DNA from 2 places in the Hydrogenophaga sp. OTU3427 genome. Region 1 is predicted to be linked to the other one. Evidence: predicted binding sites of a transcription regulator. Region 1 holds the regulator's gene; the other holds the start of a gene.

Region 1 (12,288 bases):
GTCGCGTGCGGCGAACTCGGGTTCCTGCACCATTTCGGTGTAGTGCTTCATGCCTTCGCCGCGTGCATAAGCGTGGGCGAACTGGAAGGTGTTGAACCAGTTGATGTGGATGCCGGCCAGGGTGATGAACTGGTACTTGTAGCCCAGCGCGGACAGGTCTTCCTGGAAGGAAGCGATCTGCTTGTCGTTGAGGTTCTTCTTCCAGTTGAAGGAAGGCGAGCAGTTGTAGGACAGCAGCTTGCCGGGGCAGGCGGCGTGCACGGCCTGGGCAAACTCACGGGCGAAGCCGATGTCGGGCACACCGGTTTCGCACCACACCAGGTCGGCATAGGGAGCGTAGGCCACGCCACGGCTGATGGCCTGCTCCAGGCCGTTCTTGACGCGGTAGAAGCCTTCTTGCGTGCGCTCGCCGGTCAGGAAGGGCTGGTCGTTGGCGTCGTGGTTGCTGGTGATGAGGTTGGCGGCTTCGGCGTCGGTGCGGGCCAGCACGATGGTGGACACGCCCATCACGTCGGCAGCGAAGCGCGCGGCGATCAGCTTTTCGCAGGCTTCCTGCGTGGGCACCAGCACTTTGCCACCCATGTGGCCGCACTTCTTGACGGCGGCCAGCTGGTCTTCAAAGTGCACACCGGCGGCGCCGGAAGCGATCATGTTCTTCATCAGTTCGAAGGCGTTCAGCACGCCGCCGAAACCGGCTTCCGCATCGGCCACGATGGGCAGGAAGTAGTCGATGAACTCCGGGCTGCCCGGCTCGATGCCACGGCCCCACTGGATTTCGTCGGCGCGCTTGAAGGTGTTGTTGATGCGGCGGACCATGGTGGGCACCGAGTCGTAGGCGTACAGCGACTGGTCGGGGTACATGGTCTCGGAGGTGTTGCCGTCGGCGGCGACCTGCCAGCCCGACAGGTACACGGCCTCGAGGCCTGCCTTGGCCTGCTGCATGGCCTGGCCGGCGGAGATGGCGCCGAAGGCGTTGACGTAGCCCTTCTTGGCGCCGCCGTTGATCTTGTCCCACAGCTTTTCAGCGCCGCGCTTGGCCAGCGTGTGCTCGATGGCCATGCTGCCACGCAGACGGACCACGTCGGCGGCGGAGTAGCCGCGCTTCACACCCTTCCAGCGGGGGTTGTGCGCCCAGTCTTTCTCCAGGGCTTCGATCTGTTGTTGGCGGCTCAGTTGGCCATTGAGGGCTTGGGACATGGGTCACTCCTTGGTTGGTTGAAACGGAGGCGGGGTGTTGCTGCTTGCAAGACCGGTGCCGATGGCCATACTTTAAGTCTTCTATAAGACTTTGCGCGCTCTTGTGTCTTATACAAGACAAGTTTTTTATTCATTCAAAATCAACAACTTGCAATTTTATTTCTCAATACGAAATTTTATCTCTTGTATTGAGAAATTTTTCTGCAGCGCAGCATCTTGTATTTTCACAATACAAAAACTTGCTTTCTCCATGCGAGATGCCGGGTGCCAGCCCGTGGTGCAGGCACCAGTGCCGTGCATCGGCTGCGGCATGATGGCGACTTTGCTCGAACCGCCCTCCCCCGCATGAACCGTTGGCTCGCCTACCTCTGTCTCGCTTTCAGCATGGCCCTCGTGGGCAGCTACGTGGCGCTGTCCAAGCCGCTGGTGGCGGCCATGCCGGTGTTCCTGCTGGCCTGGCTGCGGTTTGGCATTGGCGGGCTGGCCATGGCGCGCTGGTTGCGCAAGCCGGCCGACGAGCCGCCGCTCACCCCACGCACGCGCGCCCTGCTCTTTCTCGAATCCTTCCTGGGCAACTTTCTGTTCTCGGTCTGCATGCTGTTCGGCGTCAAGCTGACCACGGCGGTGGCGGCCGGCGTCATCATGTCGGCCATCCCGGCGGTGGTGGCCGTGTTGAGCGCGGTCTTCCTGCACGAACGCATCGGCAAGCGCTCGGCCGGGGCCATCGTGCTGGCGGCCATCGGCATTGGGCTGTTCTCACTCACCAAGGCCGACACAGCCACCGCCGCCACGGCCGACGCCACCTGGGCCGGCCTGCCGCTGCCGCTGTGGGGCAACCTGCTCATCTTCGCGGCGGTGGTGTGTGAGGCCTCCTACGTGGTGATCGGCAAGCGGCTCACCCAGGGCCTGGGCCCCAAGCGCATCTCGTCGCTGATCAACCTGGTGGGCTTCGCGCTGGTCACGCCCATGGGCCTGTGGGCAGCGCTCAGCTTCGACTTTGCCAGCGTCTCGGCCAGCTTCTGGCTGCTGCTGGTGTTCTATGGCCTGGCGGCCAGCGTGTGGACGGTGTGGCTGTGGATGACCGGGCTGAAGACCGTGCCCGCAGCCCAAGCCGGCGTGTTCACCGTGATGCTGCCGGTCAGCGCCGCCGCCATCGGCGTGCTGTTCATGGGCGAGCGCCTGACCAACGTGCAGATGCTGGCCTTTGGCATCGCCCTGCTGGGCCTGGTGCTAGCCACGCTGCCCGCGCCATCGAACGCAGCGACGCACTGAGTCCAACGGACCCAACCGCCACCACAGGCAAGCCGAAGGAGACAGCAAGAAGGGGGTTGTCCGCGATTGACCTTGAGGCAAGGATGGTCAATGGCAAGCGTCGGAAAATCTCGTATGATTCACATCATGCGAAAACAGACAGGCACCTCCCGGGCAGCGGCCAAAGAGGCCACCCACGAACGCATCGTGGAGGTCGCGGCGCGCGCCATTCGCCGCAGCGGATACGACGGCACAGGTGTTGCGGACCTGATGAAGGAGGCCGGGCTGACACACGGCGCCTTCTACGCACACTTCAGCTCGCGCGAAGCGATGCTGGCCGAGGCCGCCAGTTGTGCGTTCGCACAGTCCGCCGCCGCTTTGGCCCGCGTCACCATGAGCGTTCCACCGGAAGATGCCTTGGCGTCGCTGCTCGCGGCTTACCTTTCAAAAACACACCAGGAGCAAGTGGCCACAGGTTGTCCATTGGCCGCACTGGGTTCTGAAACCGCGCGCCAGATCCCCGACGTTCGGCGGGTGGCGACGCGGCATGTCAAGGAAGTGATCGACCTGGTGGCCCGCCTGTCCCCAGACTGGGGGCAGTCTGGCGCGCATCAGCGCGCACTGGTGACGGTGTCCACCATGGTGGGCGCCCTGCTGTTGGCGCGTGCGGTCGACGATCAGCATCTGTCGGACAGCCTGCGCGAAGCCGCGCTCCAACACCTGACGCCACCTCACGGATGAAATCGCTGGTCACCGCTTTTTATTGCCAATTCATATGATGATCATCATGCAAATAAGCAACACACACCGCGGCCGAACGCCTGGCACCGAACGGATCGAGGCTGCGGCATGAAGGCATTTGTGCTCACTGGCTACAACAAAAAGGCGCCGTTGCAGCCGATGGACATGCCTGTTCCGACACCCAACGACGACGAGGTGCTGGTGCAGGTGCACGCCGCCGGCGTGAACGTGCTGGACAGCAAGCTCCGCGACGGCGAGTTCAAGCTCATCCTGCCCTACCACCTGCCTGTCATCCTGGGGCACGACGTCGCGGGCGTGGTGGTCCAGGTCGGTGCGAGGGTGCGGCAGTTCCAGCCAGGCGACGAGGTCTACGCCCGGCTCGACGATTTCCGCATCGGCGGCTTCGCCGAGTTTGTCGTGGTCCAGGAGGCGTCCCTCGCCCCCAAGCCCAAGGGCCTCACGATGGAAGAGGCCGCATCGGTGCCACTGGTGGCCTTGACGGCCTGGCAGGCACTGGTCGAGAAGGCGCAGTTGAAACCAGGACAGAAAGTCTTCATTCAGGCGGGCTCCGGTGGCGTCGGCACGTTGGCCATCCAGTTGGCCAAACACCTGGGCGCCACGGTGGCGACAACCACCAGCACGGCCAACGTGGCGTTCGTAAAGGGGCTGGGCGCGGACACCGTGGTCGACTACAAGACGCAGTCGTTCGCCGATGTCTTGCGCGATCAGGACGTGGTCCTGAACAGCCAGGACACCAAGACACTCCAACAATCCGTCGGAGTGCTCAAGCGCGGCGGAAAGCTCATTTCCATCTCCGGTCCGCCCGATCCGGCGTTTGGCCAGGCGATCGCCGCCCCTGGGTTCGTGAGGGTGGTGATGTGGCTGCTGAGTGCGGGCATTCGGCGGCTGGCCAAGCGCCGATCCATCGCCTACGCCTTCCTCTTCATGCGCCCCAGTGGCGCCCAGTTGCGGGAGATCACCGCCCTGTTCGACGCAGGTGTCCTGCGACCCGTGGTGGACCGCGTCTTCCCATTCGAATCAACGAACGAGGCCATGGCCTATGTGGACGCGGGCCGCTCCCGCGGCAAGGTCGTCGTCAAGGTCCGGTGATGGTGTTGGTTGCAGCGTGGCGGCCTGTTGTGGGCAGCGCCGGCTGAATGTGTTTGTTGCTCATTTTTTTCGGAGATCCTCATGAAAATTGAAAACGCCGTCGCCCTGGTCACGGGCGCCAACCGTGGCATTGGACTGGCCTTCGCACGCGCTTTGCTCGCGCGGGGCGCCCGCAAGGTCTACGTGGGCGCACGCGACCCCGCGACCGTCACCCAATCCGGTGTGGAGGTGCTGCGACTCGACGTCAACAACCCGGACGATGTGGCCGCGGCCGCGGCGCGGGCGTCGGACGTGACGCTGGTGATCAACAACGCCGGCATCGCCCAACCCGGCGGTTTTCTCGCGGCCGACAGCGAAGACATCACGCGGCGCATCTTCGAAACCAACTTCTTCGCCATGCTTCGCGTCAGCAAGGCCTTTGCCCCGGCCCTCAAGTCCAACGGCGGCGGCGCTTTGCTCAACGTGCTGTCGGTGGCTTCCTGGGTGAACGGCGGCGAGCTGGCGGCCTACGCGGCCAGCAAATCGGCCGCGTGGTCGCTCACCAACGCACTGCGCCACGAACTCTCGGCGCAAAAGACACAGGTCACGGCACTGCACATGGCCTACGTCGATACCGACCTCACGCGGGGGTTCGATGTGCCGAAAACCGGTCCTGACGACATCGTCAGGCGTGCGCTCGACGGCCTCGAATCGGGTCGGGACGAGGTGCTGGCGGATGAACTCACGGGGCATGTCAAACAAGGCCTGACGGCCGCTCGGCCCAGTTACCTGCCCCAGACCGCCTGACACCCCGGTACTCTTCATCTCAAGGATTCACATGCTTTTCACGCCTCTGGCCACACCCGGCCTTCGCCTCAACAACCGCGTCGTCATGGCGCCCATGACACGCAGCCGTGCGGTCGATGCCAACACCCCCAACGCCTTGATGGCGGACCACTACGGCCAGCGCGCTTCGGCCGGCCTGATCATCACAGAGGGCACGTCCCCATCACCCAACGGCTTGGGCTACGCGCGCATTCCCGGGCTCTTCAACAGCGAGCACGTGCGCGGCTGGCGCGAGGTCACCCGGGCGGTCCATGCCCAGGGCGGCAAAATTTTCGTGCAACTGATGCACACCGGACGCGTTGCCCACGTGGCCAACCTCCCGACCGGCGCCGAAGTGCTCGGCCCAACGGCCGACGTCTGCCCCGGTGACATACACACCGACACCCAGGGCATGCAAGCCCACAGCGGGCCCCGGGCGATGACCGTCGCCGACATCCGGCACGCCGTCGCCGAATACGCGCAAGCGGCCAGGCTGGCCATCGAGGCGGGGTTTGACGGCGTGGAGCTGCACGCCGCCAACGGCTACCTGATCGAGCAGTTCCTGAACGCGAACGTGAACCGGCGCACCGACGCCTACGGCGGCGGCATCGAGGCGCGCAACCGCTTTGCGCTCGAAGTGGCCGAGGCAACGGTCGCCGCCATCGGTGCCGACCGGGTGGGCATCAGGCTGTCGCCGCATGGCGTTTTCAACGGCACGGGTGGCTTTGCCGACGTCGACGCGCAGTATGTGTCCCTCGTGCAGGCAGTCTCCGCGCTGGGTTTGAAGTACGTCCACCTGCTGGACCATGCCGCCATGGGCGCGCCACCCGTGCCCTCGGCATTGAAAGCCAGGCTGCGCGCCGCCTTCAAAGGCACGCTCATCCTGGCCGGCGGCTTCGACCGAGCCAGCGCCGAACGCGCGCTCGACGCGGGCGAGGCCGATCTCATCGCCTTCGGTCGGCCCTTCATCGCCAACCCCGATCTGGTCGAGCGGATGTCGACGCATGCCGACCTGAATGCCGTCGACATGACCACGTTCTACACCCCCGGCGCGAAAGGCTACACCGACTACCCGTTGCTGGCAGCTTGAGTGCACCCGGTCCCTGATCAAGCCCCGGCATGTTGGCCCGACACGGCCCTCGTTCACCGCAAAGACACGCATCCATGAGCACACCACAGACCTCACCGCCCACGCCATCCGTGGGCAAGCGCGATGCCGTCAACCCACTGCTGAACGCACCGCTGGCGCCCACGCTGCTGCGGCTCGCCGTGCCCAACATGCTGGCCATGCTGGCCACGGCCTTGGCCGCCATTGCGGAGACCGGCTACGTCGGCAGCTTTGGCGTCGGCTCGCTGGCGGGCATGGCCTTGGTTTTTCCGTTTGTCATGCTGCAGATGATGCTGTCGGGGGGCGCCATGGGCGGTGGCGTCTCGTCGGCGGTCAGCCAGGCCCTCGGCGCGGGCGATGGCGAACGTGCCAATGCCCTGGCGGTGCATGCGACGTGGATAGGCCTGGGCGCGGGGGCGCTGTTCATGGTGCTGATGCTGGCCCTGGGACCGTGGCTGTTTGCTGTCTTGGGTGGCCAGGGTGAGGCGCTGAGCCAGGCGCTGGCCTACGCCAACATCGCCTTTCTGGGCTCCATCTTCATCTGGCTGGTCAACACGTTTTCGTCCGTGATCCGCGGCTCGGGCAACATGTCCGTGCCGTCGGCCACCTTGCTGCTGGTGGCCTTGGGGCAGGTGGCGATCAGCGGTGCGCTGGGGCTGGGCTGGGGGCCATTCCCCCGGCTGGGCATGCCGGGCGTGGCGGCCGGGCAGGTGCTGGCCTACGGGTTGGGCGCAGCGTACCTGTACAGCCACCTGCGTTCGGGGCGGGCACGCATTCACTTGCGCCTGCGTTCGACACCCCTGCAGTGGCCCTTGGCACGCACCATCCTGAGGGTGGGTGGTTTTGCCTGCATATCGCCCCTCCAGACCGTGCTGACCATCCTCATCCTGACCCGCCTGGTCGCGCAGTTTGGCACCACCGCGTTGGCGGGCTACGGCATCGGTGCCCGGCTGGAGTTCTTGCTGATTCCCGTGGCCTTCGCCGTTGGCGTCGCGTCGGTGCCGCTGGTGGGCATGGCCATCGGCGCCGGGAACGTCGCGCGGGCACGCCGGGCCGCGTGGTCCGCCTCCGCCTTGGCGGCCGGGCTCCTGGGCTTGCTGGGCGCGGTGCTGGCACTGGCGCCCGATCTGTGGACCGGCCTTTTCACGCAGGACCCGACCCTCCTGGACGCAACGGCCACCTATTTCCATTGGGCTGGACCCGCCTATGGGCTGTTCGGACTCGGGCTGTCCCTCTATTTCTCGTCACTGGGCGCGGGCAAGGTGGCCGGTCCCGTGTTGGCCGGCACCTTGCGGCTGGTTCTGGTGGGACTGGGTGGCTGGGCGCTCGCGGTCGCTCAGGCGCCGGCGTGGACCATCTTCGCCTTGGTCGCTTTGGGCATGGCCGCCTATGGGCTGGCCACCGCGCTTGCCGTGCATGGCACGGCCTGGGGCGCCGAGCGGTGATGGATCAGGCGCACCACAGCCCGGTCGGATTCGTCAATCCCATCCAGATCGCCCAACCCGACGTCATCACCAGGGCCGCACCGGCCAGGCGCATGCCCCAGGCGCCACCACGCAGGCTGCCGGCGGCGTGCCAGCGCAGCAGCAGCCAGGGCCCGAGGGTCATGGAGACGGAGGTGCCGAGCGCGAACAGGCCCATGATGACCGCGCCCTCGATGGCGTTGGCCGACAGCGAGGCCACCAGCAAGGCGGAGTACAGCAGGCCGCAGGGCATGAGCGCCCAACCGGCGCCCAGCACGTAAGGCGCCTTGCCGCCCAGCCGCGCCAGCACCGGCCTGGCCTTGCGCCAGACGGTCTGCGCCACGCCGTCCACCCAGGCGGGCTGGCGCGCCTGCAGCACCAGCAGCAGACCGAGCAGCAGCGCCAGCACGTGAAAGGCCGTCCACAGCGGGCGCAGCACCACGGTGTTGGTGCCCAGCCAGCCCAGGCCCTGCACGGTGGCCGCAGCCAGGCCTCCGAGGGTGGCATAACCCAGGATGCGCCCCAGCTGAAAACCGACGATGGCCTGCTGCGTGCGGGGCGCCGAGGCCCTGGCGATGCCGGCGCAGGCCGCACCACACATGGCCACACAGTGTGGACCACCCACCAGCCCCATGAACAGGGCCGTCACGGCCATGGACGTTTGCATGGACGAACTCTAGCAGCGACCCGCGCCGCAGTGGAGCCTGGAGGCCATTCAGATGATTTTCGAGAACCTGGCGCGGTCCTGGTCCACCCGCAGGTGCTTGTCGAACACCATGCCGATGGCACGCACGAGGAACCAGCCGGCGTCGGTCACCTCGATGCCTTGGTCGTCCACCTTCACCAGGCCCTGGGCCTGCATGGGCGCCAGGGCTTCCAGCTCGCGGGCAAAGTAGCTGCGGAAGTCAAGCAGGTGGCCCAGTTCGATGGACTCGAACTGCAGCCGCCCCTGGCACATCAGCGCCATGATGACGGTGCGCCGCACCAGGTCGTCGCGGGTGAGGGCCAGGCCGCGCACGATGGGCAGGCGGCCCTGGTCCAGCATGTCGTAGTACTCGTCCAGCGTCTTGGCGTTCTGGCTGTAGGTGGCGCCCACGCGGCCAATGGCCGAGACGCCCAGGGCGATCAGGTCGCAGTCGGGCTGGGTGCTGTAGCCCTGGAAGTTGCGGTGCAGCCGGCCCTGGCGCTTGGCCACGGCCAGGGCGTCGTTGGGCAGGGCGAAATGGTCCATGCCCACGTAGACGTAGCCGGCGTCGATGAAGGTGTCGAGCGACTGAGACAGCATGGCCAGCTTGTCGGCCGGCACCGGCAGCTCGGCCGCCACGATGCGGCGCTGCGGCTTGAAGCGCGTGGGCAGGTGGGCGTAGGCGTACAGCGCCACGCGGTCGGGCCGCAGCTGCGTGACCTGGGTCAGCGTGCGCGCGAAGGATTCGGGCGTCTGCAGCGGCAGGCCATAGATGAGGTCGACGTTGACCGACTCGAAGCCGATGCGCCGCGCCGCCGCCACCAACGCGAACACCTGCTCGGCCGGTTGCACCCGGTGCACCGCCTTCTGCACGGCGGGATCGAAATCCTGCACGCCGAAGCTGAGCCGGTTGAAGCCGAGCTGGTGCAGGTGCTCCAGGCGCTGTTCGTTGACGGTGCGCGGGTCGACCTCGATCGAATACTCGCCGCCGGGCACGAGGTTGAAATGCCGACGCACGGTGTGCATGAGGTCGCTGAGTTCGGCGTCGCTCAGGAAGGTGGGCGTGCCGCCGCCGATGTGCAGCTGCGACACGTGGTGCCCGCGACCGAAGTGCTGCACGTGCAGGTCCAGCTCTCGCGCCAGGTAGCGCAGGTACTCGGCCGATTTGCTGTGGTGCTTGGTGATGACCTTGTTGCAGGCGCAGTAGTAGCAGACCGACTCGCAAAAGGGCACGTGGATGTAGAGCGACAGCGGCAGGGCCAACGAGCCGGCGCGGCGCTGCTCCAGCGCCTGGATGTAGTCGGCCTCGCCAAAGGCCTCGACGAAACGGTCTGCTGTCGGGTACGAGGTGTAGCGCGGCCCCGGCACGTCGAAACGGCGCAGCAGTTGTTCGTCAATCACGTGCATCACAGGGCATCTCCAAAGTGGTTTTGACTGTGCCTCAAGCCCGGGTTTCCACCCTTGATCTGGGTCAAGCCGAACGAAATGTCAGTGAAGTTTTCTATTAACATGGGGAAACACCCGACAATCGCAGCATGGACGTCCAAAGCATCAAGGTCGCGTGCTCCAGTTGCAACCTGCGTGAACTCTGCCTTCCCATGGGCCTGAGCCACGAGGAAATGAACAAGCTGGACCACGTCATTTCCACCCGCAAGCGCGTCAAGCGCGGTGCGGCGCTGTTCAACACCGGGGACCGCTTCACCTCGATCTACGCGGTGCGCTCGGGCTTCTTCAAGACCTGCGTCACCACCGCCGATGGGCGCGATCAGGTGACGGGTTTCCAGATGACGGGCGAGATCATCGGCCTGGACGGCATCGTGTCCGACCACCACTCGTGCGACGCCATCGCGCTGGAGGACGCCGAGGTCTGCGTGATGCCCTTCGACCAGCTGGAGATGCTGTCACGCGAGTTCAACACGCTGCAGCACCACGTGCACAAGATCATGAGCCGTGAGATCGTGCGCGACCACGGCGTCATGCTGCTGCTGGGCAGCATGCGGGCCGAGGAACGCCTGGCCGCCTTCCTGCTCAACCTGGTGCAGCGCCTGCATGCGCGCGGCTTCTCGCAGTCCGAGCTGATCCTGCGCATGACCCGCGAGGAAATCGGCAGCTACCTGGGCATGAAGCTGGAAACGGTGAGCCGCACCTTCTCGAAATTCGTCGACGACGGCGTCATCGAGGTCAAGCAGCGCTATGTGAAGATCATGGACACCGAGGCGCTCAAGCGCATCGTCAATCCCCAGGTCTGCAGCTGACCCACCCCCGTTTCTCGCTCACTTCGTGTAGCGCGAGTCCCCCCTCAAGGGGGGGACACCAGCGGTCCGGCAGAGCCGGCCCGCTGGTGTCCCCCGGATGGATCCACTGCATGCGCTGCCGATCGCGCTGATCGGGCCGGGTGAGCAGACCCGCGCACAGCCTTCAGCAGCAGTTGTTGCCCTCCCGGGCGCAGTCGGCGGGCCGCTGATCGACCGGCACGGGGCAGCGGTTGACCTCGAAGGGCGACAGGGACAGCAGCGTGGTGAGCGCGCTGGAAGCCATGGTCATGCCCCAGAACACGAAAAAGGACAGGGTGTAGATCGCCTGCCGCGACAAGCCCAGTTCGCCGCCGCCGATGCGGTGCAGGTCCTCGGGGTCGACCATCGCGAACACCACCATCTCCAGCACGCCGGCCACCAGAAAGGCCGGCCAGGCGATCCACATCAGTCGTTGCAGGCGCATTGCTGTCTCCTTGTTCTGAGGGTCTGCGGACCGCCGGGCGCTTCAGCGCTTCTCGGGCAGGGTGGCGGTGGCCGCGTGATTGCGCGCCTGCTGCGCGGGCGCCAGCGTGAGCGACTTGTTGTCGGTGTCGGATCGCTGGATGCGCGGCGACTGCGCATCCAGCACCGGGTCCTGGTACTTGATGGCGATCGCCGCCGTGACCAGGCCGGCCACCACCACCGCCAGCGGGCCGCTGATGATCAGCCAGACATAGGGCTCGCGCCACCAGGCGCGGGTGACGGTGGGCAAGGACTTGATCGTGCTCATGGGATTCTTTCGTGTGTGGCGCTCAGCGTGGCACCAGGAAAACAGCCTTCTCGCTCACGTGCATGGCCTCGGCGCCGGTGGCACGGATGTCAAAGGCAATCGGATGCGAGCCCGGCGCGGCGCCTGGCGGCACCTGCACCCGAACCCCCACCGAGCGCACCTCGGTCGAGCGCACTTCCACCGTGGGTTCGGAGGCCAGCGCCACGCCGGGCAGACCCGACACCTCGATCGCGTAGGTCTGCGTGGTTTCGGTGGCGTTCATGACCTGCAGGCGGTAGACGTTCTCGATGCGGCCCTGCTCCACCATGCGGGCCAGCGCACCGCGGTCACGGATCACGTCGACCTTGAGCGGCGTGCGCAAGAACAGGCTCGCCCCCACCGCCACACAGATCAGGCCCAGGATGGCGCTGTAAACCAGCACCCGCGGGCGCAGCGCGTGCCGGAGCACCTCGGCCCGCCCCCAGCCCTGGGCAAGGGCGTTCTGGGTCGAATAGCGGATCAGGCCGCGCGGGTAGCCCATCTTGTCCATCACGTCGTCACAGACGTCGATGCAGGCCGCACAGCCGATACATTCGTACTGCAGGCCCTTGCGTATGTCGATGCCGGTGGGGCAGACCTGCACACACAGCGTGCAGTCGACACAGGCACCCAGTCCTTTGGACTTCGGATCGGTCTTCTTGGAGCGTGGCCCGCGCGGTTCGCCACGCGCCTCGTCGTAGGTGACGATCAGGGTGTCCTTGTCGAACATCGCGCTCTGGAAACGCGCGTAGGGACACATGTACTTGCACACCTGCTCACGCATGAAGCCGGCGTTGCCATAGGTGGCGAAGGCGTAGAAGAAGATCCAGAAGCTCTGCCACGGCCCCAGCGCCAACGCCAGCGTGGTGGCGCTCAGTTCGCGGATG
Region 2 (19,335 bases), on a different contig from region 1:
GCCATGCAGCTGCGCGCCCTGGCCGGTGGTGGACCCGCGCGCGAATGGCCGTGGCCCGTGTGTGCCGCCCTGGCCGCCGCCCTGGCGCTCACCGCACTGCTGCGGCCCACGGCGGCGCGCTGGGCGCTGGTGGCGGGCGGTGCGCTGCTGCTGCTGGGCGCGAGCGCTCTGGCCTTCGACGCCGGCTGGCACCTGCCGGCCACCACCTGGGTGCTCGCCCTGCTGCTCGGACTGGGCCTGCGTTCGCTGGCCGACGCCGTCCGCGCCCTGGCCGAGCGCCGCCGCCTGCGCCTGGCTTTCGACGGCGCGGTGAGCCCCCCGGTGCTGCAAGCCATCCTGAGCGGCCGACTCAGCCCCCAAGCAGGCGGCGAACGGCGGGCGATCTGCGTCCTGTTCGCCGACCTGAGGGACTTCACCACCTTGAGCGAACACCTGCCGCCCGAGGACGTGACGGCCCTGCTCAACCGCTATTTCGAGCACATGACGCAGGCCATCCACTGTCACGGTGGCACGCTTGACAAATTCATCGGCGACGGGATCATGGCCTTCTTCGGCGCCCCCCAGGCCTTGCCCACCCCCTGCGTGCAAGCCCTGGACGCCGCCCAGGCCATGCACCACGCACTAGCCACCTTCAACACCGACCAGGCGCGTCTGGGCGGCCCACGGCTGCAGATGGGCATCGGGCTGCACTGGGGCGACAGTTTCGTCGGTTTCGTGGGCGCGCGCTCACGCCACGCCTACTCCGCCATCGGCGACACCGTGAACACCGCCGCCCGGCTGGAAGGCCTGTGCAAAACCACCGGCTGGCCAGTGGTGCTGTCCGACGCGGTGCTGCAGCAGTTGGAGCCCGTCTGGCACCAGCGGGTGCGACCCCTGGGCGAACAGATGCTCAAGGGCCATTCGCCGCTGCCGGTCCATGGTTGGAATCCCGACGAGGACAGCCCATGAAACGCCACCTCACCGGCCTTGCAGGCGCCCTGGTGCTGGCGCCGGCCCTGGCGGCCCCCCTCCTGGTGATCGACCTGCAGGGCCAGGTGGCGCGCCCGAGCCGGCCGCCGCTGGCCTTGCTCGACGAGTTGCAAGCGGGCGAACGCATCGACCTGCCGGTCGGCGCCCGCCTCACCCTGGTGGACCTGGCCGATGGCCGCGAATACCGGCTGACCGGCGGCGCGCAGGCACAGGTTGCGCCCACAGGCCTGACGAACGCCCAGGGTCAGACACTGGCGGCGCAAGTCACGTCCGCGCGCACCCTGCCCATGCTGGCACTGAAACAAGGGCAAGCCGCGCCCGCCACCCTGGTCATGCGCGACCCGCGCGCCGAGGGCCTGCCAGCCCTGCGCGAGCCGGTGCGCACCCTGGTCCTGGACACACGCCCCAGCTTCCGCTGGGATGCCATCGTGGGCGCCCGCCGCTACCAGTTGCAGCTCACCCAGCCGGACGGCCATGTGGTCTGGGAGACCGAAACACGGGCGCCGCAAGCGACCCTGCCGCCCGAGCTGCGGCTGCGCGAGGGCAGTGACTACGGCTGGCGCGTCATCGCCTGGGGCCTGACCGATCCACAGTGGGAATCGAGCGCCCGCTTCGCGGTGGCCGACGCCGCGCTGCGGGACCGACTGGCCGAGCAGCGCGCGCTGGCTGGCGACGACTTCGGCGCCCGGCTCTTCCTTGCCACCCAGCTCGACGCCGTGGGCGCTCGGGCAGAGGCTCAGGCCCTGTGGCAGGTGCTGGCACGGGAGCGCCCGGAAAACGCGGTGCTCAAGGCGCGGGCCGCCGCCCACTGATCAGCGCAGGGGATCACCGAACAATGCGTAGGCCGACCAATAAAAAGGGTGGCGCCAGTGCCCCCCGCCGGCACGGCCGTCGGCCAGTTCCAGCTGAGCCTGGCGCAGGCTCTCGGCACGGCCCGGTTCGCCACCCCGCCCGAAGCGGCCGAAGGTGCTGGCGGTGAGCTGCGCGGCAGAGCGCGACTCCACCGCCCAATGTGTGGCCAGCACCGAGCGCGCCCCGGCGAAAAAAAAGCCCCGCACCAGGCCCGACATGGCACCATCGCCGCGCTCGCCGGCCGCCGTGTTGCAAGCCGACAGCAGCACCCACTGCGCGTTCAGCCGCAGGCCCAACACGTCGTCGAGTTCCAGCAGCGGCGAGTCACGCTCGTCGGCCGCAGCGGCCAGCGCCAGCGAGGGTTTGGAGACGCCGGGCAGTTCGCCGGGCATGAGCGCGTGGGTGGCAAAAGCCACCACGCGCCGATCGCTCAAGTCGGCCGCCAGCACCGCGCGGCGGGTCGCGGCGGCACCCAAGACCAGATCCCGCGCAGGGTCGGCGCCCAACGCGACCGCGATGGCCTGCAATTCGCTGCGGGTGTCGGGCAGGGCGGGCAAGCGGCCGTAGCGGAAACCGCGCTCGGCGTCGTAGGCCGTGGCTGTGTTGCCTTCGACGCCCGCCGCGGTCTGGAAGACCGGATCGCCAAAACCCAGCAGCGGCCGGGGCGCCACCGCTCGGTCAGCGGTGCGGCGCAGGCTTTGCAGGGCCGAAGCGGCCGGCAGCTGAGCCAAGGCGCTGCGCCGCAGCCACCAGGGCACGGCCTGAGGGTCGGCCGGCGGCGCCGTGACCAGGGCACCGATCGGAAATCCGGCCAACGGCCCCTGGGTGGCGAATGACAGCACGCGCACCTGCGACAAGGCCTCGTCCAGCGGGGCAAACAGATCGCGGTACAGACCGTACAGACCATCCAGATCCGCGGCGGCGGCACCCGCAGTGGGCGCCGCCGCCAGATCGAGGCGGGCGCGCAAGCGGGCCACGCGTGCCGCCAGTTCCCGGCGCGGCAGCGGGCTGGCCGAAAAGACCACGGGCACGCCGGGTCGCAACAGCCAGACCAGCGTGGCCTGATCGGTGGAGTGGACCAGCAGCAGACCCTCGCCGGCCTGAAGGCTGCGCGCCAGGTCGTCGGGCCTGGGTATCAGTGGCGTCACCAGATCGGCGTAGTCCGGGAACTGTGCAGCGATGCGCTCGCGCAAGGACGCCAGTTCTGCCCGCACCTGACCGCCATCACCCTGTCGTTCCCGGATCTGCTCACGCAGGGCCTTCAGCTTCTCCGCATGCGCACGGCGCTCCTCCACCGCCGCGGCCTTGAAGGCCTCGGTCTGCGACTCGCGCCGCATGCGGTCCTCCTCGTTGAGCAGGCCCGCCAGCCCGCCGAAGATCGCGGCACTCTTCTGGCGCAGCACCTGCTCCGCCTCCAGCGACTGTGCCAGCGCAGGGCTCGCGGCCAACACGCGGGCGCTGCTGTCGGTCAAGGCGCGCTGGGCGCTGCCCAAGGCCAGTCGATCCGCCAACTGGAAAGCGCGCTGCAACATGGCCGCCGCCGGCGGCTGGCCGGCCAGCGACCGGCCCGCCACATGGGCCATGAACTCGTCGAAGGCAATGCCCAGCACATAGCCGCGGACACCGCGCAGGTCCAGGTCCAACCACCCGCTGCGCAAGTCCAGTGCGCTGGCGAACAAGGTTTCGTAGTCGCTCATGGCACCACCCACGTCGCCACGCAACAGGCGCACCACGCCCCGCACCCCCGCCGTTTCCTGGAGCAGCGGGTGGCCAGGGCCGTACAAGCGGGTGCGGAAGCGGTGGATGCGCTCGACCGCCTCGTTGGCTTCGTCCAGCCGGCCGGCCTTGGCCGCCAGCAGCGCCGACATGCGCCAGTCCGACGCCCGCGTGCGCGCCAGCACATCTGGCGGCATGTCGGCCAGAAAGCCCCGGTAGGAGGCATCCGCCTCGGACCAACGCCGCAGGCCGATCAGCGCACGCACGATCTCCTGGCGCGCCAGCCATCGGGTGTGGCTGGCGGCGTTGGAGCCGGCACGCTGCAACATGTCGTCAGACAGGCGTGCTGCGGTCAGCGCGGGCTCGAACTGCTGGGTCGCGTTCAGGCTGGTGGCCAGGCGGTAGTTCCAGCGCGCGCCCATGCTTTCGGACAGGCGCCCGGCACGCCACAAGGCGATGTTGCCCTGTGCGATCTCGATGGCCTCCTGTGGCCGGTTCTGGCGCACCAGCGCATAAACCAACATGCCTTGCGAACCATCGACCCGTCCGCTGGCCTCCCGCACCTGGTGCTCGGCCTGGGGCCCACGCGCCGCGAGGGCCATCGCCAGATCACGCCGGGCCAGCCCCAGTGCTTCGCGCAGCGAGGCCGTCGCGGCCGGGAGGTCGCCCATCGCGCGCTCCACCTCGGAACGCGTCTGCAGCCAGTCCACCTGCAGCGCCGCGGACACCCCGCCAGCCTGGCGCCACTGGCTCACCAGACCGTCCGCGCGTGACCAAATGCGAAGCAGGATGGCCCGGTCGTTTCGGGCCGTGGTGTAGTAGGCCTGCCGCAGCGCGACGGAGGCTCGCGTGACCAGCGTCAGTCGTGAATCGGCGATGTAGGTCTCGCAGGCATCGAGGGCGACGCCAGAGCGGCCCCAGTTGAATTCGGCATTCAGGTAGATGGTGATCCACTCTTGGGCCTGCGGCCCGCGGGTGACCGCGGCGTCAGCAAGCTGCCGGGCGATGTCCAAGGCGCGGGCACGCTGCGCGAGCACAATGGCGGCGCTGTACTGGCGCTCCAGCAACTCATACCGCGCCGGTCCCGTGTCTGCGGGCGTGCGGGCCAACACTTGCTGTGCCTCGGCCGGGCTGAGGTTGGCCACCGGCTCTTCGTTTTCGGTCAGCCCCTGCACCTGGGCTTCATCGCCCTCGGCTTGTGCCCACAGGGAGACCGGCCATGCCGTCAGCAGCCCCACGGCGACCGCCCAGATCCGAACCCTGGTTGCAAGACAACTTTGCTCCATTGCACGCCCCACGTGTGGTGGGCGCCACCATGCGCCCGCGTGCAGTATCGGGCGCCACACCCACGCTGACAACCCACAACCGCTGGGCCACATGGCACCGGCTGGCGCTGTCGCCCCAAGACCCGGAACACGGTGGATGGAGCAAAAAAAAACCGCTGCATGTGCAGCGGCCAGATCGGGGTTGCCCTAGGCGCGGCGCGGGGCGAGCCTCAAGCCGCCGCCAGCCAGTAGCCGGCGTTGAACGGGCTGCTCATGCGCAGGGCCATGGGGCTCACGTCCACCAGCTTGTCGGTGGGCATGGGCTCATCGGCCGCCGCGTCGACGCCTTCGCCCTTGGGCGCACGGGCGACCGAGAACGAGTAGAAGCAGCGGAAGGGAATCTTGCGGTCGGACCAGTAGTCGGCCACGTCGCGGAAGATGTCCAGCAGCTGCTCGCGCGCTTCCTTGTCGAACTTGGCGTTCGCCGGAATGTGCTCGAGCACGACGATGAAGCCGGTCTGCGGGCCCGACTTGTGCACCAGGTCGGTCATGCTGTCGTAGAGCGCATCGAAGTTCTTGCCGAAGGTCGACGGCAGCGTGTACTGCGCGGCGATCAGGTCCAGCACGTCCTGTTTGCTCTGGGCCGTGGCCAGGTTGGCATACAGGAAGTGGTGGCCCAGTTGCTCGGCCGCGGCCTGCAAGTCCTTGACGCTGTACGCTCGGATCGATTGAACGATGTTGGTGCGAACCGTACGAAGTGGCGTGTCCATCTCCGTCTCACTTTCGATAACAAAAAGTTAAAAATGCTGTCTCAGATCACTGCACGATGCGCTTGAAGCTCGTGTAGTGATCCTCGGTGTAATAACAAGCCTCGGGCGTTCGAACCTGGGTGCCGCCACAAACGATGCGACGCGCACCGCGGTGGCTCAATCCGGGGGTGGGCACCGTGTACTCGCGGTAGAAACCGCGTTTGTGCCGGGGCAACAAGCGCTCGCGGTTGCCAAACACCGTCCCGTCCTTTTCATACCGAAAGGGCCCGCCCTGCCTGATCTGAACCATCACGTCACGCCCGGAGGCGGGCAACGCTGCCAAGGCAATGGTGTCGGACGGCGAACGGGTGACCAGTGGTTCGGAGCTGTCAGCGGAGGTGCGCGCCTGTACGCCAAGCGTCGATGCAACCGCCAACGCGGCCGCGACCACCCAGGCCTTGCCCCAAGCCTTTTTCCGGTTCATGAAAAAACCCTGTTCCTTACGCAATCAACCCGGCCCCGAAAGCCCCGTCAACAAGCTGCTGACAGCGGGTTTACGAGCCCGGGTTAACCCTTAAATTCAAGGTCGCAAGTGTGCCTGAAACGCGACAAAAACGCAAGCCCATGCCCAAAAAGCGGGCTCTGCCCGGGAACGGGCAGAGATCGCATCAGGCAAAGTTGGTGTGTACCAACTTCCGATTTCAGCTATGGCGGGCGGCGTTGGCGTCGGCCACGGTGAGTGCGGTCATATTGACGATGCGCCGCACCGTGGTGCTTGGGGTGAGCACGTGCACCGGTTTGGCCGCGCCCAGCAGCACCGGGCCGATGGCGATGTTGCCGCCGGCCGCCGTCTTGAGCAGGTTGTAGGCGATGTTGGCCGAGTCGATGTTGGGAAAAACCAGCAGGTTGGCGTCACCGGCGACGGTGCTGTTGGGCATCAGCGCCTTGCGAGCGGCACCATCGAGTGCCAGATCCCCGTGCATTTCGCCATCCACTTCCAGCCACGGCGCCTGCTCGCGCAACAGCGCCAGGGTGCGCCGCATCTTGATGGCGCTGGGCTGGTCGCTGCTGCCGAAATTGGAGTGGCTCAGCAACGCGGCCTTCGGCGTGATGCCGAAACGCAGCATCTCCTCGGCCGCCATCACGGTGATTTCGCACAGCTCCTCGGCGCTCGGGTCGTGGTTGACGTGGGTGTCGACCAGGAAGACCTGGCGGCCGGGCAGCATGAGCGCGTTCATGCAGGCGTAGATGCGCACGTCCTGCGGGGTGCTGGGGCTGCCGCCCTCGGTCTTGCCGATCACCTGGTCGATGTGCATCAGGTGCTGGTGGGTGGTGCCCCAGGTGCCACAGATCAGGCCATCGACCTCGCCCTTGCGCAACAGCATGGCGCCGATCAGGGTCAGGCGCCGGCGCATCTCGATCTTGGCCAACTGCACGGTCACGCCCTTGCGCTCCAACAGCTGGTGGTAGGTCTGCCAGAAGTCGCGGTAGCGGTGGTCCTGCTCGATGTTGACGACGTCGTAGTCCAGCTCCTCCTTCAGCCGCAGGCCGAACTTCTCGATGCGCTGGGCGATCACGGCGGGGCGTCCGATCAGGGTCGGACGGGCCAGGCCTTCGTCCACCACCACCTGGCAGGCGCGCAGCACGCGCTCTTCCTCGCCCTCGGCATAGGCGATGCGCTTGTTCGCGGCCCGCTTGGCGGCGGCATAGATGGGCTTCATCATGGTGCCCGAGGCGAACACGAAGCTCTGCAGCCGGTCGCGGTAGGCATCCATGTCGGTGATGGGGCGCAGGGCGACGCCACTGTCGGCCGCCGCCTGGGCCACGGCCGGCGCGATCTTCATCATCAGGCGCGGGTCGAAGGGCTTGGGAATCAGGTACTCGGGGCCGAAGGCCAGGGCCTCACCCGCGTAGGCCGCGGCCACCACCTCGCTCTGCTCGGCCTGGGCCAGCTCGGCGATGGCGTGCACCGCCGCGATTTCCATTTCGTCGGTGATGGTGGAGGCCCCCGCGTCCAGCGCGCCCCGGAAGATGTAGGGGAAACACAGGACGTTGTTGACCTGGTTGGGGTAGTCGGTGCGGCCGGTGGCCATGATGGCGTCGTCGCGCACCGCCTTCACGTCCTCGGGCGAGATCTCGGGGTTGGGGTTGGCCAGGGCCATGATGACCGGCTTGGCCGCCATCTTGGCCACCATCTCCTTCTTGAGCACGCCACCGGCGGACAGGCCCAGGAAGATGTCGGCGCCTTCGATCACCTGCGACAGCGTGCGCTGCTCGGTCTTCTGGGCGAACTGGACCTTGTCCTCGTCCATCAGCTCGGTGCGGCCTTCATAGACCACGCCGGCCAGGTCGGTGACCCAGATGTTCTTGCGCGGAATGCCCAGCTTGACCAGCAGGTTCAGGCAGGCCAGGGCGGCGGCGCCGGCGCCGGAGGTGACCAGCTTGACCTCCTTGATGTCCTTGCCCACGACCTTGAGGCCGTTCATGATGGCCGCGCCCACGCAGATGGCCGTGCCGTGCTGGTCGTCGTGAAAGACCGGGATATTCATGCGCTCGCGCAGCTTGCGCTCGACGTAGAAGCAGTCGGGGGCCTTGATGTCCTCGAGGTTGATGCCGCCGAAGGTGGGCTCCAGCGAGGCGATGATCTCGACCAGCTTCTCGGGGTCCTTCTCGTTGATCTCGATGTCGAACACGTCGATGCCGGCGAACTTCTTGAACAGCACGCCCTTGCCTTCCATCACCGGCTTGGAGGCCAGCGGGCCGATGTCGCCCAGGCCCAGCACGGCCGTGCCGTTGGTGATGACGGCCACCAGGTTGCCGCGGCTGGTGTACTTGAAGGCGTTGACCGGGTCGGCCACGATTTCCTCGCAGGGCGCGGCCACGCCGGGCGAGTAGGCCAGGGCCAGATCGCGTTGATTGGTCAACTGCTTGGTGGCCGCAATCGCCACCTTGCCGGGCGTGGGGAACTCGTGGTATTCGAGCGCGGCGCGGCGCAGCTCGGCGCGCTTGTTTTCCTGATCCTGTGACATGTGATGCGTCTCCAAAGGGTTCGAGCCCGGCGCCTCCCGGCCCGAGGGTGCGCCATTGTAGGCGTCGCTCAGGGGACAACCCTAGTAAGCAAGACCACGTAGGCGGTTGTTTCGCTTTTGACTTTTTGTGCGGCATCCGAAACAGCGCCTCATGCCTGAAAGGCTGGCGCAAAGCGCCACTTCTACAATCACCGGCTGCGCTCCCGCCCGCCCCTTTTCCACCCGCCCCGACATGAACTTCATCCGCTTCTCCGATCTGTGCGCCCAAGGCCGTGCCCAAGGCCAGCGCGTCTTCATCCGCGCCGACCTCAACGTGCCACAGGACGACAGCGGCGCCATCACCGAAGACACCCGCATCCGCGCCAGCGTGCCCTGCATCCGCATGGCGCTGGACGCCGGCGCCGCCGTGATGGTGACCAGCCACCTGGGCCGCCCCACCGAAGGCGCCTTCAAGCCCGAGGACTCGCTGGCCCCCGTGGCCACCCGCCTGGCCGAACTGCTGGGGCAACCCGTGCGCCTGGTGGCCGACTGGGTCGACGGCGGCTTCACGGTCCAGCCCGGCGAGGTCGTGCTGCTGGAGAACTGCCGCCTCAACGTGGGCGAGAAGAAGAACAAACCCGAGCTGGCCGCCAAGCTGGGCAAGCTCTGCGACATCTTCGTGCACGACGCCTTCGGCACCGCCCACCGCGCCGAGGGCACGACCTACGGCATCGCCGAGACCGCGCCCATCGCCTGCGCCGGCCCGCTGCTGGCCGCCGAGATGGATGCGATCGCGGCCGCGCTCCAAGCGCCCAAGCGCCCGCTGCTGGCCATCGTCGCCGGCTCCAAGGTCAGCACCAAGCTGACCATCCTGCAGGCGCTGGCCAAGAACGTGGACGGGCTGATCGTGGGCGGCGGCATCGCCAACACCTTCATGCTGGCGGCGGGCCTGAACATCGGCAAGAGCCTGGCCGAGCCCGATCTGGTGGGCGAGGCCCAGGCGGTGATCAAAGCCATGGCAGCCCGCGGCGCGGCCGTGCCCATTCCCACCGACGTGGTGACGGCCAAGGCCTTCGCGGCCGACGCGCCGGCCACGGTGAAGAAGGCCACCGAGGTGGCCGACGACGACCTGATCCTGGACATCGGGCCGCAGACCGCGGCCCTGCTGGCCGCGCAGCTCAAGGCCGCCGGCACCATCGTCTGGAACGGCCCGGTGGGCGTGTTCGAATTCGCTGCGTTTGAAAACGGCACCAAGGTGCTGGCGCAGGCCATCGCCGAGTCGAGCGCGTTTTCCATTGCCGGTGGCGGTGACACGCTGGCGGCCATCGCCAAGTACGGGATCGAGCAGCAGGTCGGTTACATCTCCACCGGCGGTGGCGCCTTCCTGGAGGTGCTCGAAGGCAAGACCCTGCCGGCTTTCGAGGTGCTGGCCCGGCGCGCTGCTTGAGTCTCCTCAGGCATTCCGCCATAGCGGAATGATGTGCAAAAACAACCGTGGCGATGCGCGCCCCCTTGCGGCCCAGAAATTCCTTGTGAACGGCATTGATTCCGAACAGAATTAACAATCCGTTCATCCGTGGTAACAAATTGCCACGGCCGCATTTCAGCACCAGGAGGGACGCATGAAAATTTCCAAAGCCGCTGGCATGTCGGCGCTTGCCGGCCTGCTGGCCACCCTGGCGGGTTGCGCCAATTCGCCGATTCCGCTGGCCCAGAACTTCGAACTGACCTCGCAGTACAAGGTGCGTTCGGCCGGCCACTGGGACCTGGTGTCCAAGGACGTGGTCAGCCAGACCGCGGCGACGCTGGACAAGGCGGGCGTGGCCAACGCCCCCGTCTACGTGAGCCTGCCCGCCAAGCCCAGTGCGTTCGACCAGGGCTTCCGCGAGTTCCTGATCACCAAGATGGTCCAGGGCGGCAAGCAGGTGCTGACCACCAACAACCCGCAGGCGCTGCAGGTGAGCTACCAGACCCAGGTGGTGCGCCACAACAGCCCGCGCCCGCACTTCATTCCCGGTGGTTTCACCATGCTGGCGGGCGGCCTGATGGTGGCCTACGGCCTGCGCCTGGAGCACGTCGACGCCAAGCTGCTGGGCGCCCTGGGCGGCGCGGCCGCGCTGGATTACGCCAGCAGCGTCAACTCGGGCGGCCCGACCGCCACCGAGCTGATCCTGACCACCACCGTCACCCGTGGCGGCCAGTACGTGGCCCGCAAGACCGATGTCTATTACCTCGAAACCGCTGACACCCCGCTGTTCGTCAACACGGCCATGCAAAGTGTGAACTACAAGGTGGTGTCGCAATGAGCCAGCGTTTTGTCCTGGCGGCCGTGGCCGCCGCTGCCGTGATGGGCCTGTCGGCCTGCTCCACCTCCGCGCCCACCCGCGTGGAACCCACCTACGACGAAGCCGCCAACAACGCCTTCATCGCCAGCAACAAGGCCGCCATCGACAAGCTGCTGGCCGGTGTGAGCCGCGAGAACGTCGGCCAGTCGGCCGTGCTGGTGGCCACCGTGGTCAACGTCAACGACCTGTCGCGCGCCGCCCCGCTGGGCCGCACCCTGTCCGAGCAGTACGCCTCGCACCTGGTGGCCAACGGCCTGCACGTGAAGGAGCTCAAGCTGCGCGGCGACGTGTTCGTCAAGGAAGGCACGGGCGAGCTGCTGCTGTCGCGCGAGATCAAGGACATCGCCAAGTCGCACAACGCGTCGGTGGTCCTGGTCGGCACCTACTCCACCGCCGCCAGCGTGACCTATGTGAGCCTGAAGATGGTGCGCACCGAGGACGGCCGCATCCTGAACGGCCACGACTACGCCCTGCCCAACGACCGCGACGTGCAGCGCCTGCTGCAGGTGCCGCGCTGACGCTGCGTTCCCCCAGTAAGAAAGGCGGCCACTGGCCGCCTTTTTTGTGGGTGCTTCAGGGCGCTCATACGGCTTCGCATTCAAGCGTAGAACGGGGCGGGAAGCCGAAGACAGTGCTGTCGCACGGCGAGGCGAACCACCGAAGTTATGCGTTTGAAGGCGACGTCGTATCAGGCCGCCGGCAGCAGGGCCGGGCCGGTGGCGCGGCCGCGGAAATCGGTCCAGCACTGGCGGCTGAAGTCGTAGAGCTTGCAGGCACGCGCGGTGTCGAAGTACCAGCGCCACGAGAACGGCTGCACGATGATGCGCTCGGGCAGCAGGTGTTCCAGCGCCTTCTGGGCGTCCTTCAAACGGTAGAGCGGGATGCTCATGTCCACGTGGTGGGCGGTGTGCTCCATGATGTGGTGCACCAGCGCGCCGATGCGCAGCGGAAAGGTCAGGTGCACCGTGGTGGACACGAACGGCTGGGCGCGCTGCCAGGCGCCGCGCTCGTCGTGCCACTTCACGCGCACGTGGGTGTGGTGGCCGTAGATCACGAAGCCGACCATGTGGAACCAGAACAGCAGCGGCAGCACCAGGCCACAGACCAGCATCAGCGCCACCGACTGGCCGGTGGCCAGGGCGGCGGCGGTGATGCCGGTGGCCCACAGCAGGCCGAAACCCGACACCAGCAGGCAGTCGCGGGTGAAGATGGCGCGATGGGTGCCGCCCGACTGCGCCGGGCTGGGGAACATCATCTTCTTCCACCAGATCTCGACCATGTAGTACACGCCCGGCCCCCAGCCGCTGCGGTAGAGGCGCTCCAGCGCACGGCGTGCGGGCGGCAGGGCGGCGTATTCGGCCTGCGTCAGCGGCGCCCACACGAAGTCCACGCCCTTGAGGTTGGTGAAGCCGTGGTGCACCACGTTGTGGCCCATGTCCCACAGGCTGTAGGCGGTCAGCGAAGGCAGGAAGGCGATGCGGCCCAGCCACTTGTTGAGGCGTCGGTGGGGCGTCAGGCTCTGGTGGCAGGCGTCGTGGCCGATGATGAACAGGCGCCCGATCACGAAGCCGGCGGCCAGGCCACACAGGGCCTTGAGCCAGACCGCGTCGGCCAGCACCACGCCGGCCAGCAGGCCCAGCCACAGCGTGTAATCCAGCGCCAGCAGCCAGATCGCACGCCAGGTGACGCGCTGCGACAGCGGGATCAGCCAGGAACGGATCACCTTGCGGTGCGGCAGGGGGGCGTCCGGGCTCAGCGGCTCCGGCCAGTCCAGTTGGGTCCCAGAAGCAGAAGTATCGGTTTGAGATTTCATGGCAGTGCGCGGTCCGACCGCGTCAAACATCAGCAGACCGGCCGATGCTAGTGGCTGACCCGTGACGGGGATTTGACGCAGATCGAACAAACGGCGCTTTTTTTCGGCCCGGATGCCTTTGGACCGACCAACGGCGCGCTGGCACCGCACCCGGCTCAGGCGGGCGCGCCGATCAGGATGGCCCGGAAGTCGTTGACGTTGGTCAGCGTCGGCCCGGTGCGCACCGAGGCGCCCAGGGCCTCGAAAAAGCCGTGGCCGTTGTTCTGAGCCAGGTGGTCCAGCGGGCGCAGGCCGTGTGCCCAGGCGCGGGCCAGGGTGCCGGGGCCCAGCCACGCTCCGGCGATCGGCTCCACACCGTCCACGCCATCGGTGTCGCCCATGAGCGCATGCACGGCCGGGTGGTCGCCCAGGGCGGCGGCAAAGGCCAACAGGCATTCGACGTTGCGCCCGCCACGGCCCTGCCCGCGCAAGGTGACGGTGGTCTCGCCGCCCGACAGCAGCACACAGGGGGCGGGGAAGGGCTGGCCACGTTCGAGCACCTGGCGGGTGATGCCGGCCAGCACCTTGCCCACGTCACGCGCCTCGCCCTCGATGGCATCGCCCAGGATGTGGACCGCGTGGCCGGCCTCGCGCGCCACCGCGGCGGCGGCCTCCAGCGCCTTCTGCGGCGTGGCGATCAGGCGGGCCTCGGCGCGTGCCAGCCGGGGGTCGCCGGGTTTGACCGATTCGCCCGCGCCCGATTCGAGCACGGCCCGCACCGAGGCCGGCAGGGCGATGCCGTGGCGCCGCACGGTGTCCAGCGCGTCGGCGCAGGTGCTGGGGTCGGCCACGGTGGGGCCGGAGGCGATGTCGATGGCGTTGTCGCCCGGCACGTCGGACAGCAGCAGCGTGATCACCCGTGCCGGGTGGCAGGCGGCGGCCAGCCGGCCGCCCTTGATGGCCGACAGATGGCGGCGCACGGTGTTCATCTCGACGATGCTGGCACCGCTGGCCAGCAGGGCGCGGCCCACCGCCTGCTTGTCCGCCAGGGAGATGCCGGGCAACGGCAGGGGCAGCAGGGCCGAGCCGCCGCCCGAGATCAGGCACAAGACCGTGTCCTCGGTGCGCAGGCCCTGGACCAGGCGCAGCATGTCGAGCGCGGCCTGCTGGCCGGCGGCGTCCGGCACCGGGTGGGCGGCCTCGACGATGGCGATGCGCTCACAGGGCACGGCGTGGCCATAGCGCGTGACCACCAGCCCCTCCAGCGGACCGGGCCAGTGGTCTTCCACCGCGCGCGCCATGGCGGCCGACGCTTTGCCGGCGCCGATCACGATGAGCCGGCCCGCGCCCAGCTCGGCCGGCGTGGGCAGGTGCGGCGGCACACACAAGGCCGGCTGGGCCGAGGCGATGGCGGCGTCGAACAGGCGCCGCAGCAACTCGGGCGGCGTCATCGCGTTCATGCCGGCTGGCCGATCTCGAAGTTGGCCAGCTTTTCCAGCGCGCGCACCATGGCCGAGTGGTCCCAGGCCCGCCCGCCGTGGGCCACGCAGGCATTGAACAGCTCCTGCGCGATGGCGGTGTTGGGCAGGGACACGCCCAGCGCACGAGCGCTGGACAAGGCCAGGTTGAGGTCCTTCTGGTGCAACTCGATGCGAAAGCCCGGGTTGAAGGTGCGCTTCACCATGCGTTCGCCGTGCACCTCCAGGATCTTGCTGGCCGCGAAGCCGCCCATCAGCGCCTGGCGCACGCGGGCCGGGTCGGCACCGGCGCGGGCCGCGAACAGCAAGGCCTCGGCCACGGCCTCGATGTTGAGCGCAACGATGATCTGGTTGGCCACCTTGGCGGTCTGGCCGTCGCCGTTGCCGCCCACCAGGGTGATGTTCTTGCCCATCAGCTCGAACAGCGGCTTGACGCGCTCGAACACCGCCTCGTCGCCGCCGACCATGATGGACAGCGTGGCGTTGCGCGCGCCGACCTCGCCGCCCGACACCGGCGCGTCCAGCATGTCGCAGCTCAGGGCCTTGATCTTGTCGGCAAACACCTTGGTGGCGATGGGCGAGATGGAGCTCATGTCGACCACCGTCTTGCCCGGCGTGAGCCCGGCGGCGATGCCATCCTCGCCGAACAACAGCTTCTCGACGTCGGGCGTGTCGGGCACCATGGTGAAGATGATGTCGGCCCGGGCGGCCACCCCACGCGCGTGGGTGCATTGGGTGGCGCTGCTGGTGGCGATGGCCTCGGGCACCTTGCTGCGGGTGTAGACAAACAGCTGGTGGCCGGCGGCGATCAGGTGCCCGGCCATGGGCGCGCCCATGATGCCGAGGCCGATGAAACCGATCTTGAGGGGAGAGGAAGTCATGGAAGGTTCTGCCAAATAAATGAATGGGGATCAGCCGACGAGCGCGCTGCGCCAGCCCAGGCCGGCCTCGGTGGTGGTGGCGGGCTTGTATTCGCATCCCACCCAGCCGGCGTAGCCGATGCGATCGAGGTGGGCGAACAAAAAGGCGTAATTGATCTCGCCCGTGCCGGGTTCGTTGCGGCCGGGGTTGTCGGCCAGCTGCACGTGGCCGATGCGCGCCAGGTGCTGCTGCAGGGTGGCGGCCAGCTCGCCTTCCATGCGCTGCGCGTGGTAGATGTCGTACTGCACGAAGGCGTTGTCGGCGCCCACCTCGTCCAGGATGGCCAGCGCCTGCGCGGTGCGGTTGAGGTAGAAGCCCGGGATGTCGAAGCTGTTGATGGGCTCGATCAGCAAGCGCAGGCCCGCCGTCTTCAGCTCGGACGCGGCGAAGCGCAGGTTGTCCACCAAGGTCCGGCGCGCGTCGGCCTCGGTCACGCCAGCCGGCCGCTTGCCGGCCAGGCAGTTGAGCTGGCCCACGCCCAGGGTCTGGGCGTAGGTGATGGCGCGCGCCACGCCGGCGCGGAATTCGTCCGAGCGGCCGGGGAGGCAGGCGATGCCACGCTCGCCCGCGTCCCAGTCGCCGGCGGGCAGGTTGTGCAGCACCAGTTGCAGGCCGTTGTCGTCGAGCCGGCGCCGGATCTCGGCGGCCTCGAAGGCGTAGGGAAACAAGAATTCGACCGCGTCGAAACCGGCCTGGCGCGCCCGCGCAAAGCGGTCGAGGAAAGGCACTTCGGTGAACAACATGGTCAGGTTGGCCGCGAATTTCGGCATGGGGTCTCCTTGAATGAAATCGGGGGTTCAGGGCGCCAAAGCCCCCAACGCAACGCGTGGCGCGGGGGGGGGCGATGTCAATCCAGCAGGCCGATGGCGGTGGGCGCGTCGGCGGCACTCAGCGCCAGTTCCTCGAACTCGTTGATGGCGTCGATCTCGGTGCCCATGGCGATGTTGGTCACGCGCTCCAGCATCACCTCGATGACCACCGGCACCTGGAACTCGGCCATCCACTGTTCGGCCTGGCGGATGGCGGGCTGGATCTCTTCCTGCCGGTGCACGCGGATGGCCTTGCAGCCCAGGCCCTCGACCACGGCCTTGTGGTCCACGCCATAGCCGTCAAGCTGGGGCGCGTTGATGTTGTCGAAGCCCAGCTGCACGCAGTAGTCCATGCTGAAGCCGCGCTGCGCCTGGCGGATCAGGCCGAGGTAGCTGTTGTTGACCACCATGTGGATGTAGGGCAGCTTGAACTGCGCGCCCACGGCCAGCTCCTCGATCATGAACTGGAAGTCGTAGTCGCCGGACAGCGCGACGATCTTGCGCGTGGGGTCGGCGGCGCGCACGCCCAGCGCGGCCGGAATGGTCCAGCCCAGCGGGCCGGCCTGCCCGCAGTTGATCCAGTGCCGCGGGTGGTAGACGTGCAGGAACTGCGCGCCGGCGATCTGCGACAGGCCGATGGTGGACACGTAGGTGGTGTCGTGGTCGAAGTTGTTGTTCATGCACTGGTAGACCCGCTGCGGCTTCATGGGCACGGCGTCGAAATTGGTCTTGCGCAGCAGGGTGCGACGGCGCTCGCGGCATTCGGCCACCCAGGCGCTGCGGTCCCTGAGGGTGCCGGCCGCCTGCAGCTCGCGCGCCACGGTCACGAACAGTTCCAGCGCCGCCTTGGCGTCGGAGACGATGCCAAGGTCGGGCGTGAAGACGCGACCGATCTGGGTCGGCTCGATGTCCACGTGGACGAAGGTGCGGCCCTTGCAGTAGACCTCGGTGCTGCCGGTGTGGCGGTTGGCCCAGCGGTTGCCGATGCCCAGCACAAAATCGCTGGCCAGCAGGTTGGCGTTGCCGTAGCGGTGGCTGGTCTGCAGGCCACACATGCCGGCCATCAGCGGGTGGTCGTCGGGGATGCTGCCCCAGGCCATCAGCGTGGGGATGACCGGCACGCCGGTCAGCTCGGCGAACTCGACCAGCAGCTCGCAGGCATCGGCGTTGATGACACCGCCGCCCGACACGATCAACGGCCGCTCGGCCGCCTGCAGCATGGCGATGGCCTTTTCGATCTGCTTGCGGGTGGCGGCCGGCTTGTAGGCGGGCAGCGGCTCGTAGGTATCGATGTCGAATTCAATCTCGGCCATCTGCACGTCAAACGGCAGGTCGATCAGCACCGGCCCCGGACGGCCCGAGCGCATGAGGTGGAAGGCCTGCTGGAAGGCGCGTGGCACCTGGGCCGGCTCCAGCACCGTGGTCGCCCACTTGGTGACCGGCTTGACGATGGAGGTGATGTCCACCGCCTGAAAGTCTTCCTTGTGCAAACGCGCCCGCGGCGCCTGGCCGGTGATGCACAGGATGGGGATGCTGTCGGCCTGTGCCGAGTAGAGGCCGGTGACCATGTCGGTGCCGGCCGGGCCGCTGGTGCCTATGCAGACGCCGATGTTGCCGGCCCGGGCGCGGGTGTAGCCCTCGGCCATGTGCGAGGCGCCCTCGACGTGGCGGGCCAGCACGTGCGAAATGGTCTGACGTTCGCGCAGCTGGGCGTACAGCGGGTTGATGGCGGCGCCGGGCACGCCAAAGGCCTGTGTGACGCCTTCCTTTTCCATCACGAGCACGGCGGCCATCGCGGCTTTCATCTTGGGCATGGGGTCTCCTGGGATAGGGGGTGGTGTTTGGGTCCGTGGTGAACCCGCTGGACGCATGGTCCGCGTCCATGCCTTTTCCCGGAAGGCCGCCGCCACTCATTTCGCTTATTCCACGGTGGAATGGACAGGGGAGCAGGAAGGCGTTTAACCTCCTGTCCATGGAGCGTATTCAAGCGATTCGTCTGTTCGTGCGTGTGGTGGACCTGGGCTCGTTCAGCAAGGCCGCGGCCGAGCTGGGCATGGGTCAGCCGGCGGCCACCAAGCAGGTGCGGCGCATGGAGACGCAGCTGGGCGCGCGCCTGCTGCACCGCTCCACCCACGGCGTCACGCCCACCGAGATCGGCCTGCTGTACTACGAGAAGTGCAAGATCATCGCCCACCACGTGGACGAAGCCGAATCGATCGCGACCCTGCTGCAGACGCAGGTGCAGGGTGCCCTGCGCATCAGCACCTCGGTGGCCTTCGGGCGCCGGGTGATGGCGCCGCTGGTGATGCAGTTCATGCAGATGAACCCGCGCCTGCAGGTGGACCTGAGCTGCGACGACCGCTACGTGAACATGGTGGAGCAGGGCGTGGACGTGGCCATCCGCATGGGCCGGCTGGCCGACTCGACGCTGGGCTCACGCTACCTGGGGCTCAACCCCTGGGTGGTGGTGGCCGCGCCCGGCTACCTCAAGCAGCACGGCACGCCGCGCACGCCCAAGGACCTGCAGCAGCACGACGCCCTGATCTACAGCACGGTGCAGGGCGACGCCCGCTGGCACTTCACCGGCACGCAGGGCCGCGCGGCGTCGGTGCCGGTGCACGGGCGGTTGCGCTCCAACAACCTGTCCATGCTGCTGAGCGCCGCCCGATCGGGCTTCGGGGTGGCGGCGCTGCCGCGCTACGTGGCGCAGGAGTCGGTGCGCACGGGCGCGCTGGCCACCGTGCTGGACCACTGGCAGCTGCCCCAGCAGGAGATCCACGCCGTCTACCCCTCGCCGCGCATGGTGCCGGCCAAGGTGACACAGTTCATCGAATGGCTGCAGGGCCAGTTCGACCAGGAATGGTGGGACAAGACCAGCCCCGGCGGCAAACGCAAGACCAGCGCCGCAGAGTGATACGGCCTTGCATTCAAGCGCAGAACGAGGCGGGAAGCCGAAGACAGTGCTATAGCACGGCGAGGCGAACCAACGAAGTTATGCATTTGAAGGCGAGGCCGTATGAAACCGCTTGGTAACTCAACCGGCAGATAATCCGAAACTTGATTACAACGCCCCCCGGGGCCGGAGACAGACCACATGCCACAACGCGCCACCAAAATCGTCGCCACCCTGGGCCCCGCCTCCAGCGAGCCCGCGCTGCTGGAGCAGATGATCCGCCACGGCGTCAACGTGGTGCGGCTCAACTTCTCGCACGGCAAGGCGCAGGACCACATCGACCGCGCCACCCTGGTGCGCCAGGCGGCGCAGCGCGCCGGCCGCGAAGTGGCCATCATGGCCGACCTGCAGGGCCCCAAGATCCGCGTCGGCAAGTTCGCCGAGGGCAAGGTGATGCTGGAGAACGGCGCAGCCTTCGTGCTGGACGCCGAGCGCACCGAGCCGGGCGACCTGCTGGGCGTGGGCCTGGACTACAAGG

What was found. Region 1 encodes FNR, which switches genes on or off when oxygen is low (the NO sensors DNR and NnrR bind a similar motif). Its sites were predicted from a motif close to TTGATNNNNATCAA; they were not measured.
Region 2: AAHB17_RS14580 (fatty acid desaturase) is a predicted target of FNR. The motif match lies at 12,790-12,803, and genes of this name have one in related genera.

The regions. Positions count from the first base shown of each region.
Region 1 is NZ_JASATI010000071.1:1,295-13,582, forward strand. It holds gene aceA (isocitrate lyase) at 1-1,197, opposite strand, end outside; gene AAHB17_RS23415 (DMT family transporter) at 1,543-2,469, shown strand; gene AAHB17_RS23420 (TetR/AcrR family transcriptional regulator) at 2,584-3,189, shown strand; gene AAHB17_RS23425 (NADP-dependent oxidoreductase) at 3,298-4,299, shown strand; gene AAHB17_RS23430 (SDR family oxidoreductase) at 4,381-5,085, shown strand; gene AAHB17_RS23435 (alkene reductase) at 5,117-6,193, shown strand; gene AAHB17_RS23440 (MATE family efflux transporter) at 6,268-7,656, shown strand; gene AAHB17_RS23445 (sulfite exporter TauE/SafE family protein) at 7,661-8,341, opposite strand; gene hemN (oxygen-independent coproporphyrinogen III oxidase) at 8,390-9,766, opposite strand; gene fnr (fumarate/nitrate reduction transcriptional regulator Fnr) at 9,895-10,614, shown strand; gene AAHB17_RS23460 (hypothetical protein) at 10,778-11,077, opposite strand; gene AAHB17_RS23465 (nitrogen fixation protein FixH) at 11,120-11,383, opposite strand; gene ccoG (cytochrome c oxidase accessory protein CcoG) at 11,406-12,288, opposite strand, start outside.
Region 2 is NZ_JASATI010000024.1:1,048-20,382, reverse strand. It holds gene AAHB17_RS14625 (CHASE2 domain-containing protein) at 1-948, shown strand, start outside; gene AAHB17_RS14620 (hypothetical protein) at 945-1,781, shown strand; gene AAHB17_RS14615 (CHAT domain-containing protein) at 1,782-4,775, opposite strand; partial or broken gene AAHB17_RS14610 (barstar family protein) at 5,177-5,572, opposite strand; gene AAHB17_RS14605 (ribonuclease) at 5,619-6,035, opposite strand; gene AAHB17_RS14600 (NADP-dependent malic enzyme) at 6,253-8,580, opposite strand; gene AAHB17_RS14595 (phosphoglycerate kinase) at 8,813-10,006, shown strand; gene AAHB17_RS14590 (hypothetical protein) at 10,182-10,865, shown strand; gene AAHB17_RS14585 (FlgO family outer membrane protein) at 10,862-11,422, shown strand; gene AAHB17_RS14580 (fatty acid desaturase) at 11,593-12,747, opposite strand; gene AAHB17_RS14575 (glycerate kinase type-2 family protein) at 12,873-14,156, opposite strand; gene glxR (2-hydroxy-3-oxopropionate reductase) at 14,153-15,055, opposite strand; gene hyi (hydroxypyruvate isomerase) at 15,086-15,865, opposite strand; gene gcl (glyoxylate carboligase) at 15,943-17,718, opposite strand; gene AAHB17_RS14555 (LysR family transcriptional regulator) at 17,877-18,818, shown strand; partial or broken gene pyk (pyruvate kinase) at 18,999-19,335, shown strand, end outside.